One region of the Kribbella sp. NPDC006257 genome, then DNA from elsewhere that is predicted to be linked to it. Evidence: riboswitches for the same ligand, from Rfam matches in the RefSeq annotation. Region 1 holds a riboswitch; the other holds the start of a gene.
What was found. A riboswitch is a leader RNA that binds a small molecule or an ion and turns the genes downstream of it on or off. The one in region 1 is predicted to bind cobalamin.
Positions count from the first base shown of each region.

Region 1 (4,412 bases):
GAGTCGGGGGTGCTGTTGGAGGACCTCAGCGCGGAAGGATGGGTTGAGGTCCTCGAGGTTCTTGCCGACGATGTCGAGGGCTGCCGCTCGGGACAGGAGGTGGCCCTCGGGGTCGGCGGAGACGTCGACATCGGGCCACATGTGGCGGACGATCACCTCGCCCAAGCGTTCGCGGCCACGAAAACCTGCTCAGCGTCGTACGGGATGCCGTACTGCGTACCGAGCGCCGCCGCCCACAGGTAGACCCGGTGCGAGTGACTCATCAGCGCGGGGGAGTGGTAAGCGGAAGCCACCTCCAGAGCCGCCGACGAGGCGGTCGTGTCAGGAACGACGAGACCGTCCAAAGTGATCATGCTTCGACGGTACGGCGCGGTGGGCGCGTTAGTTGGTCCAGTCGGTCATCACGATTGCGGGCCAATTGACCGTGAGCCCGCTACCGTCGGCAGATGGAGCTCAGGCGGTTGCAGGAAGAGGATCTGGCTGGCCTCGAACGCGTTGCCGAGCGGGTCTTTCTCGAACCAGGGCAGCCAGGACGTCCGCCGGCGATCATTGCGGCCTGGATCTCCTGGGCGAGGCATTTCCTGACGACAGATCCGGCTGGCTGCTGGGTGTCGGTCGACGAGGGGATCACCGGATTCGCCTTGTCCCAGAATCGTGGTGAGCTCTGGTATTTGGCGACGTACGGCGTACTCCCGGAAGCGCGTAGTACGGGGATCGGCCGGCGCCTGCTGGACGTAGTACTGGAACACGCCGGCGACCGACCAGGCATCTTCAACTCCACCACTCACCCAGGAGCCACTCGCCGCTACCGCTTGGCCGGGTTCGACCTGCTTCCGCAGATGCGCATGACCGGCACGGTCGACCGCTCCGCGATCCCTGCCATCCGCCAATTGGCCGAGGGGGATGAGAACGATTTCGACTGGATGGACGCCCTGGACACGAACCTGCGCGGCGCCGGCCACGGCCCGGATCACGCCTTCCTGCTGAACAGCCAACGGCTCGTCGTCTCCCGCTCACAGCGTGGCTATGTGTACGTCGACCAGCGCGCTCGCGCGACGCTTCTCGCGGCAGCCGACCCCCGTACTGCGCAGGAGTTGCTCTGGGAAGCCCTCGCGTCCTCGACCGGCGACACCGTTGTCGACTTGATCACGCCCGAGAACGCCTGGGCGATCGACGTCGGGCTGGCGGCTCGGCTCGACCTCGCGACCGAGGGGTACCTGGCCGTCCGTGGAATGGCGGCGCCGGCTCCCTATCTCCCCGGTGGGCGCTTCCTCTGAACCGAACAGCTAGAGTCTCGGTGTCATCGACGGACGTGCAGGAACCCGGTGTGAGTCCGGGGCGGTCCCGCCACTGTGACCACGTTCGCGTGGGAGTCAGGAACTGCAGCCGTCGTACCTGCCACCTGGGGCGTGGACACCCCGAGGAAGGACCGGCCGCGCGTGCCCGCGAACCTGTTGCTGCTTTCGACCGCCGATACCGATCTGCTGGCCGCATCCCAGGCCGGTGTTGGCTGGCGGGTCGCGAACCCGGCCCGGGTCGACCTCGCGGACCTGCCCGCATTGCTTGACGGCGTCGAGGTCGTAGTGGTCCGCCTGCTGGGCGGCCGCCGCGCCTGGGAGGAGGGCCTCGACGCCGTCATCTCCGCCGGACTCCCGACCGTCGTGCTCTCCGGCGAGGCCGCTCCGGACGCCGAACTGATGTCGATGTCCACGGTCCCCGCCGGTGCCGTCACCGAGGCACTCGCCTACCTGCGCGAGGGCGGTTCGAAGAACCTCGCGAACCTGGCCGGCTTCCTGCGCGACACCTTGCTCCTCACCGGCGACGAGTTCGATCCGCCGCACGCACTTGCGACGTACGGCGTCCGCGCGGGCCGCACCCTCGTCGAGGACGATCGCCCCGTCGTCGGCATCGTCTACTACCGCGCGCACGAGATCTCCGGCAACACCGCCTTCGTCGACGCGCTCGCCGACGCCATCGAGACGGCCGGCGCACAGGCTCTCCCCGTGTACTGCGGAACGCTGCGCGGCCTGGATCCTTCGAGCGCCGAGAACGCCGAGCTCTTCACCCTCCTCCGCAAGGCCGATGTCCTCGTCACCACCCTGCTCGCGGCCGGCGGGACCGTCGCCGCGAACGCCAGTGCCGGAGGCGACGACTCCTGGGATGCAGGCGCGCTCGCGTCGCTGGACATCCCCTTGATCCAAGGTCTCGCGCTGACCTCGACGCGCGAACAGTGGCTGGAGAGCGACGCCGCGATCAGCCCGCTGGACGCCGCGACCCAGGTCGCGATTCCCGAGTTCGACGGCCGGCTGATCACGATCCCGTTCTCCTTCAAGGCGTACGACGCCGAAGGGATCGCCAGCTACTCGCCGGATCTCGAACGTTGCGCCCGGCTTGCCGGAATCGCCACCGCGCAGGCGAAACTCCGGCACGTGCAGCCGAAGGACAAGAAGCTCGCGCTCGTCCTCTCGTCGTACCCGACCAAGCACGCCCGGATCGGTAACGCGGTCGGCCTCGACACCCCTGCTTCCGCGGTGGTCCTGCTCGGCCAGTTGAAGGACGCCGGCTACGACCTCGGGCCCGATCTCAACCTCGACGCCCTGCAAGGTTCCGAGGGCGCCGACGGCCTGATCCACCGGCTGATCGCGGCCGGCGGGCACGACGTCGACTGGCTCACCGACGAGCAGCTGTCGAGCGCGGTCGCGAAGATCCCGCTCTCGACCTATGCGAAGTGGTTCGGTGGCGTCCCGGAATCGTTGCGCTCGGCAATGATCGAGGTCTGGGGTGAGGCGCCGGGAAGCCTGTACGTCGACCAGTCGGGCCCGGAGCCGGCGATCGCGCTGGCTGCTCTCAGATTCGGCAACGTCGTACTGATGATCCAGCCGCCCCGCGGGTTCGGTGAGAACCCGGTCGCGATCTACCACGACCCGGACATGGCGCCGTCACATCACTACCTGGCGGCGTACCGATGGCTCGAAGCCCCGGTCGAGGAGGGTGGCTTCGGCGCCCACGCGGTCGTCCACCTCGGGAAGCACGGGACGCTGGAATGGCTTCCTGGCAAGGGGATCGGGATGGCGGCCGACTGCGCGCCGGACGCCGTCCTGGGCAACCTGCCGCTCGTCTACCCGTTCATCGTCAACGACCCCGGTGAAGGGACGCAGGCGAAGCGCCGTGGGCACGCGGTGATCGTGGATCACCTGGTGCCGCCGATGGCGCGCGCCGAGACGTACGGCGACATGGCGAAGCTGGAGTACCTGCTCGACGAATACGCGACCGTTTCCGCGCTCGACCCGGACAAGGTGCCGACGCTGCGCGCGCAGATCTGGACGTTGATCCAGGCGGCCCAGTTGCACCACGATCTGCACACGTCGGAGAAGCCGGAGGACGAGGAGTTCGACGAGTTCGTCCTGCACCTCGACGGGTACCTGTGCGAGATCAAGGACGTCCAGATCCGGGACGGGCTGCACATCCTCGGCGGTGGGCCGGTCGGTGAGGCTCGGGTGAACCTGGTTCTCGCCGTACTGCGTGCGCAGCAGATGTGGGGCGGCAAGGCAGGCGCCGTACGAGGGCTTCGTGCTGCTCTCGGCGACACGTTCGGTGTCGACGAGGCCGCGATGCTTGCCGATCCGGGGAAGGCCGTGCCGGAGTTGGCCGACCTTGCCACGCTGGCCGATCTGCCCGCCGTGAGCGGTGCCGACGGTGTCGACCTGCTGGAGTCGGTGGCCCGCAAACTCGTGCTCGGCATGGAGACACTCGGTTGGGACGGTTCCAAGGTCCCGGTCGTCGTCGAGGAGGTTCTTGGTCGGCCATCCGCTGGGGTTTCAGCTTCTTTGACTTTCGCCGCGACCGAGGTCGTGCCGCGGCTGGGGCGTACGGGCGACGAGCTGACCAACGTACTGCGGGCGCTCGCCGGCCGCTTCGTCGAGGCCGGCCCGTCCGGCTCGCCGACTCGTGGCCTGGTGAATGTGCTGCCGACGGGGCGGAACTTCTACGCCGTCGACCCGAAGGCGATCCCGAGCCGGAACGCCTGGGACGTCGGTGTCGCGCTGGCCGATTCGCTGCTGGCTCGGCACAAGGCGGAGACGGGGGAGTGGCCGCGCTCGGTTGGTCTGACCGTGTGGGGTACGTCGGCGATGCGCACGCAGGGCGACGACCTCGCCGAGGTGCTGTGGCTGCTCGGTTGCCGCCCGGTCTGGGACGAGGCGTCTCGCCGGGTGACCGGCTTCGAGGTCGTCCCGCTGGCTGAGCTCGGCCGGCCGCGGGTGGACGTGACGATCCGGATCTCCGGGTTTTTCCGGGATGCTTTCCCGCATGTGGTGTCGCTTCTCGACGAAGCAGTGCGGACCGTTGCCGCTTTGGAGGAAGATGCCGCTGACAACTACCTCCGGGCGCATGTGCAGGCTGATGTTGCCGCG
Region 1 covers NZ_JBEXSJ010000018.1:66,106-70,517, reverse strand. The annotation lists gene ABZ004_RS22340 (hypothetical protein) at 1-141, opposite strand, end outside; gene ABZ004_RS22335 (hypothetical protein) at 153-353, opposite strand; gene ABZ004_RS22330 (GNAT family N-acetyltransferase) at 447-1,277, shown strand; cobalamin riboswitch at 1,279-1,406, shown strand; gene cobN (cobaltochelatase subunit CobN) at 1,440-4,412, shown strand, end outside.

Region 2 (4,412 bases), on a different contig from region 1:
CGACGCCTCGATCGCGTGGTAGCTGATCTGCTCCATCGAGCTGTCGGCGAACGCGACGGCGGCCTCGGAGCTGTAGGGGATGCGCAGCGCGAAGAGCGCGTCGGCGAAGCCCATCAGGCCGAGGCCGACCGGGCGATGCCGCTGGTTCGCGCGCTCCGACTCGGGCGTCGTGTAGAAGTTCACGTCGATCACGTTGTCGAGCATCCGAACCGCTGTCTTCACGGTGTCGCGGAGGAGCTCTGCATCTAGGCCGGTCTTGGTCAGGTGTGGGACCAGGTTGACCGAACCGAGGTTGCAGACCGCGGTCTCGTCGACGGTGGTGTTCAGCGTGATCTCGGTACACAGGTTCGACGAGTGGACCACGCCGTCGTGCTGCTGCGGCGAGCGCAGGTTGCACGCGTCCTTGAAGGTGATCCACGGGTGACCGGTCTCGAACAGCACGGTCAGCATCCGGCGCCACAGATCGACGGCCTTGACCCGGCGGAACACCCGGATCTCACCGCGATCGGCAGCCTGCTCATAGTTCTCGTACGCCGTGGCGAAGGCTGCGCCGTACAGGTCATGCAGATCAGGCACCTCGTCGGGCGAGAACAGCGTCCAGTCGCCGCCGGCCTCGACTCGCTGCAGGAACAGGTCCGGCACCCAGTTGGCCGTGTTCATGTCGTGCGTACGACGGCGCTCGTCACCGGTGTTCTTGCGAAGGTCGAGGAACTCCTCGATGTCGATGTGCCAGGTCTCGAGGTACGCACAGACCGCGCCCTTGCGCTTGCCGCCCTGGTTGACCGCGACGGCCGTGTCGTTCGCGATCTTCAGGAACGGTACGACGCCTTGCGACTCGCCGTTGGTGCCGCGGATCTTGGCGCCGATCCCGCGGACCGGCGTCCAGTCGTTGCCGAGACCACCGGAGTACTTGGCGAGCAGCGCGTTGTTCCGGATGCCGGTGAAGATGCCGGACAGGTCATCTTCGACGGTGGTCAGGAAGCAGGAGGAGAGCTGCGGACGCGTCGTACCGGAGTTGAACAGGGTCGGCGTACTCGACATGAACCGGAAGGAGCTGAGCAGCTCGTAGAACTCGATCGCCCGGTCCTCACGGTTCTCTTCTTTGAGAGAGATTCCCATGGCGACGCGGAGGAAGAAGGCCTGCGGCAGCTCGAAGCGGGTCTTGTCGATGTGCAGCAGGTAGCGGTCGTAAAGGGTCTGCAAGCCGAGGAACGCGAAGTCGAGGTCGCGCTCGGGCTTGATCGCCGCGGCCAGCTTGGCCAGGTCGAAAGTGGCCAGCTCTGGGTCGAGCAGGCCTGCCTCGATACCGGTCCGGATGTACAGCGGGAAGTAGTCGACGTACGCCGTGGCCATGTCGGCCTGGCTCGCCTGGCGCGGCTCACCGTGCACCCGGCCGAGCGTCTCGCGGCGGATCTGGTCGAGCAGCAGCCGGGACGCCGCGAAGCTGTACTGCGGTTCGTTCTCCACATAGCCGCGGGCCGCCATCACCAGGGCGAGCTCGACCTCGTGCTGGGCGATGCCGTCGTAGCAGGAGCCCAGGGTTTCGTTGAGGATCAGCTCGGCGTCGACGGCGTCGAGGCCTGCCGCAGCCTCGGCGACGATGACGCGGAGTCGCTCGACGTCAAGTGGAGCGGTGCTGCCGTCGGCCGCGCGGACCGTGATGACCGGCTTCGTGCTCAGCTCTTCGGCGGTGCTGCTGCCGTCACGCCGTACGACGGTCAGTTGGGTCGGTGTTTGGTTCGCCACGCCTGGCTGGGTCGTGGTTTGGGAAAGGATTGTCACAAGCGCTCTCTCCACGCGAGTCTTTGACGACCGGGACCCTGTGGCGTGCGCGCATGACGGGACAGCACAGATCCGCACGAGGTCGTGGCGACCTCGTGTCGTCTGCTGTCACGCCCTGCGGCCCGCCCTCGAGGCCTCGGACAGCGTGTACCGGCGGCACACGCACCGGCGACAGGTATTCGGGCTCACGGGACACGTTCCCCGCTTACCGCTGCGGGGCAGCCCCGGATTTCCACAGGATTCCCCTGGTGCCAGTAGTAGGACCTTAGCTCGCCAACCCCTACATCTAGTGGCAGGACGCGCCGTGTGTCGCACATCTTGTGGAGGTGGTTGTGTCGTCGGGCCATGTCAAGATTGCTGCGACGGCTCCGACCCACTGCTGAGAGTCGCCAGCGTGGCGGCGGTCACGCCCTGGGAAGGAACTGGTATGAGCGATCTGCAGGAGCAGGTTCAAGGGGTCATCGACGGCCTGGTCGAGTCGGGTGCCGAGAACGGAATCCAGGCCGCGGTCTACCACCGCGGCACCCCAATCGTCGACGCAGTCGCCGGCACGGCAGGTCCGTCCGTCGACGCGTCTGAAGCGTCCGCTGAGCGGCCGGTGACCTCGGACACGCTGTTTTACGCCGCCTCTGCGGTCAAAGGTGTTGCGGCGACGGTCATACACGTGCTGGTCGAGGAGGGTGTGTTCGGCTACGACACGTTGGTGGCGGACCTGTGGCCCGAGTTCGGTGCTCGTGGCAAGGAGACGACGACGGTCTGGCATGTTCTGACCCACTCGGCGGGGGTGCCGGCGGTGCCGGCCGATCTGACGGTGGATCAGCTGTGTGACTGGGACGGGATGTGCTCGATGATCGCCGCCCTCGAGCCGTGGTGGACGCCGGGGGAGCGGGTCGGCTACCACGCGGTCACCTTCGGGTTCCTCGTTGGCGAGATCATCCGGCGGGCGACCGGGAATCCGATCTCGCAGGTGCTCGCCGAGGGGATCGGTGCGCGGCTGGGAGTCGCCGACGAACTGTTCTTCGGCGTACCGGCGGACGCGCTGGATCGGGTGGCGTACTTCGAGGACGATCCCGAGGGAACGGCGGCGTTTGCTTCGCTGCCGCCGGAATTCCCGTTGTTCAAGGCTGCTCCGATGCAGTTGTTCCCCAATGCTGCTTACGCCAACAATCCGGGGTTGATCAGCTCCAACGTCCCGGCCGGCGGGATCGTGACGGCGCGAGCGATGGCCAAGATGTACGCCGCGCTGCTCGGTGAGGTCGACGGGGTGCGGTTGGTGAGCGCGGAGCGGTTGCGGGAGATCTCGAGTATCGCTACTTCCGGCGATGACGAGATGACCGGCGGACCAGCGCAGTACGGACTCGGTTACACCGTCGGACAGCTCGGCGGCCGGCCGGTTGCGAAGACCGTCTTCGGTCATGTCGGGGTCGGCGGTGGGGCCGCCTACGCGGATACGGCGAGTGGGATCTCGGTCGCGGTCACCAAGAACCGGTTCAACCCGATCGAGCTGAACGCGTTCGACGCCGTCTGGGACCTGGCCACCAGAGCCCTCTCCTGAGCGGTGGTTTGGAGATACGGACCCTGGCGACCAGGCGTCTGCCGTGCCGGGCCGACCCGCGCGCCTCAGGCGGGTCGGCTCGGCTTGTCACCCCGTGGTTGGTCCGGCGCCTGACCAGTGGCGTCCGGGCCGGGGTGGACTGTGGGTGTCAGGCGGCGAGGGCGTGGAGGTCTTGGAGCGTCATGATCTCGGAGCCGTGGTGGATGAGCTCCCGGTTGAGACGGAGGACAACGTGGCCGAAGGGTTCGGCGGCGTCGAGCTCGGTTGCCTGGCTGAGGCCGACCGTCATTGCCTGCTCCTCGTCGAGCTCAGCGATCGAGTCCTGCCAGGCGTCGACCCAATGCGCGAGCCAGGCCACCGCGTCCTGCGCGTTGCCGTGCAGGGTGATGTCGGCCCGCCCCTGTTTGCTGGCGCCGAAGGTCCACTCCCAGCGCTCGAAGAAGGTCTCGGTCAGATGGGCGATCAGCCAGGCGATGGTCCGCGGCCCGCGATGATCCGGTTCGTCCGGCCACTGCGCGACCCATTCGCCGGACCCGAGCGATCTGAACCGCCCGGCGTACTGCCGTCGCACGACGGTCAGCGCCTCGCTGCTCGGGCGCCAGAAGTACTGCTCGTCGGTCAGCGCGGCGAGTCGCCCGGACAACACCATCCAGCTGAAGCCGAGCTGCCCACGCACCATCGCCATCGCAGACGGCCGCTGCAGGATGTCCCAGTCGAACGGCTCCGGCATCACAGTTCCTCACACTCCCCGTTTTGATCTCGCCTCGAACGTATGTTCGAATTGAACCTCGGTCGATCAACGAAAGTCAACTCACGGAGTGTGTCGGTGCTGGCGTCGAAGGGAGTGGTCTGTTAGGTGGACTTGGGTGCTGCCGGGACTGGTCTGCTGGGTGGTTCGATCCTGGTATCCGCGGCGGGGCTGGCGAAGCGGCGTTCGAGGAGGGTGAAGGCGTCGATGAGTTCAGGGGCCTCGTAGATGCGGTTGCGGCGGGCGTCGGTGACCTCGCGGAGGACGCCGGCGGCTGTCAATCGGGTGAGGGCCTGGTTGGCGGCTTGCTGGGAGCGGTCGATCAGG
Region 2 covers NZ_JBEXSJ010000043.1:13,523-17,934, forward strand. The annotation lists gene ABZ004_RS34990 (ribonucleoside-diphosphate reductase subunit alpha) at 1-1,746, opposite strand, end outside; cobalamin riboswitch at 1,935-2,072, opposite strand; gene ABZ004_RS34995 (serine hydrolase domain-containing protein) at 2,210-3,337, shown strand; gene ABZ004_RS35000 (DinB family protein) at 3,486-4,067, opposite strand; gene ABZ004_RS35005 (Fic family protein) at 4,190-4,412, opposite strand, start outside.
Region 2: linked by a shared signal. The riboswitch ahead of ABZ004_RS34990 (ribonucleoside-diphosphate reductase subunit alpha) and the one ahead of cobN (cobaltochelatase subunit CobN) in region 1 are both predicted to bind cobalamin.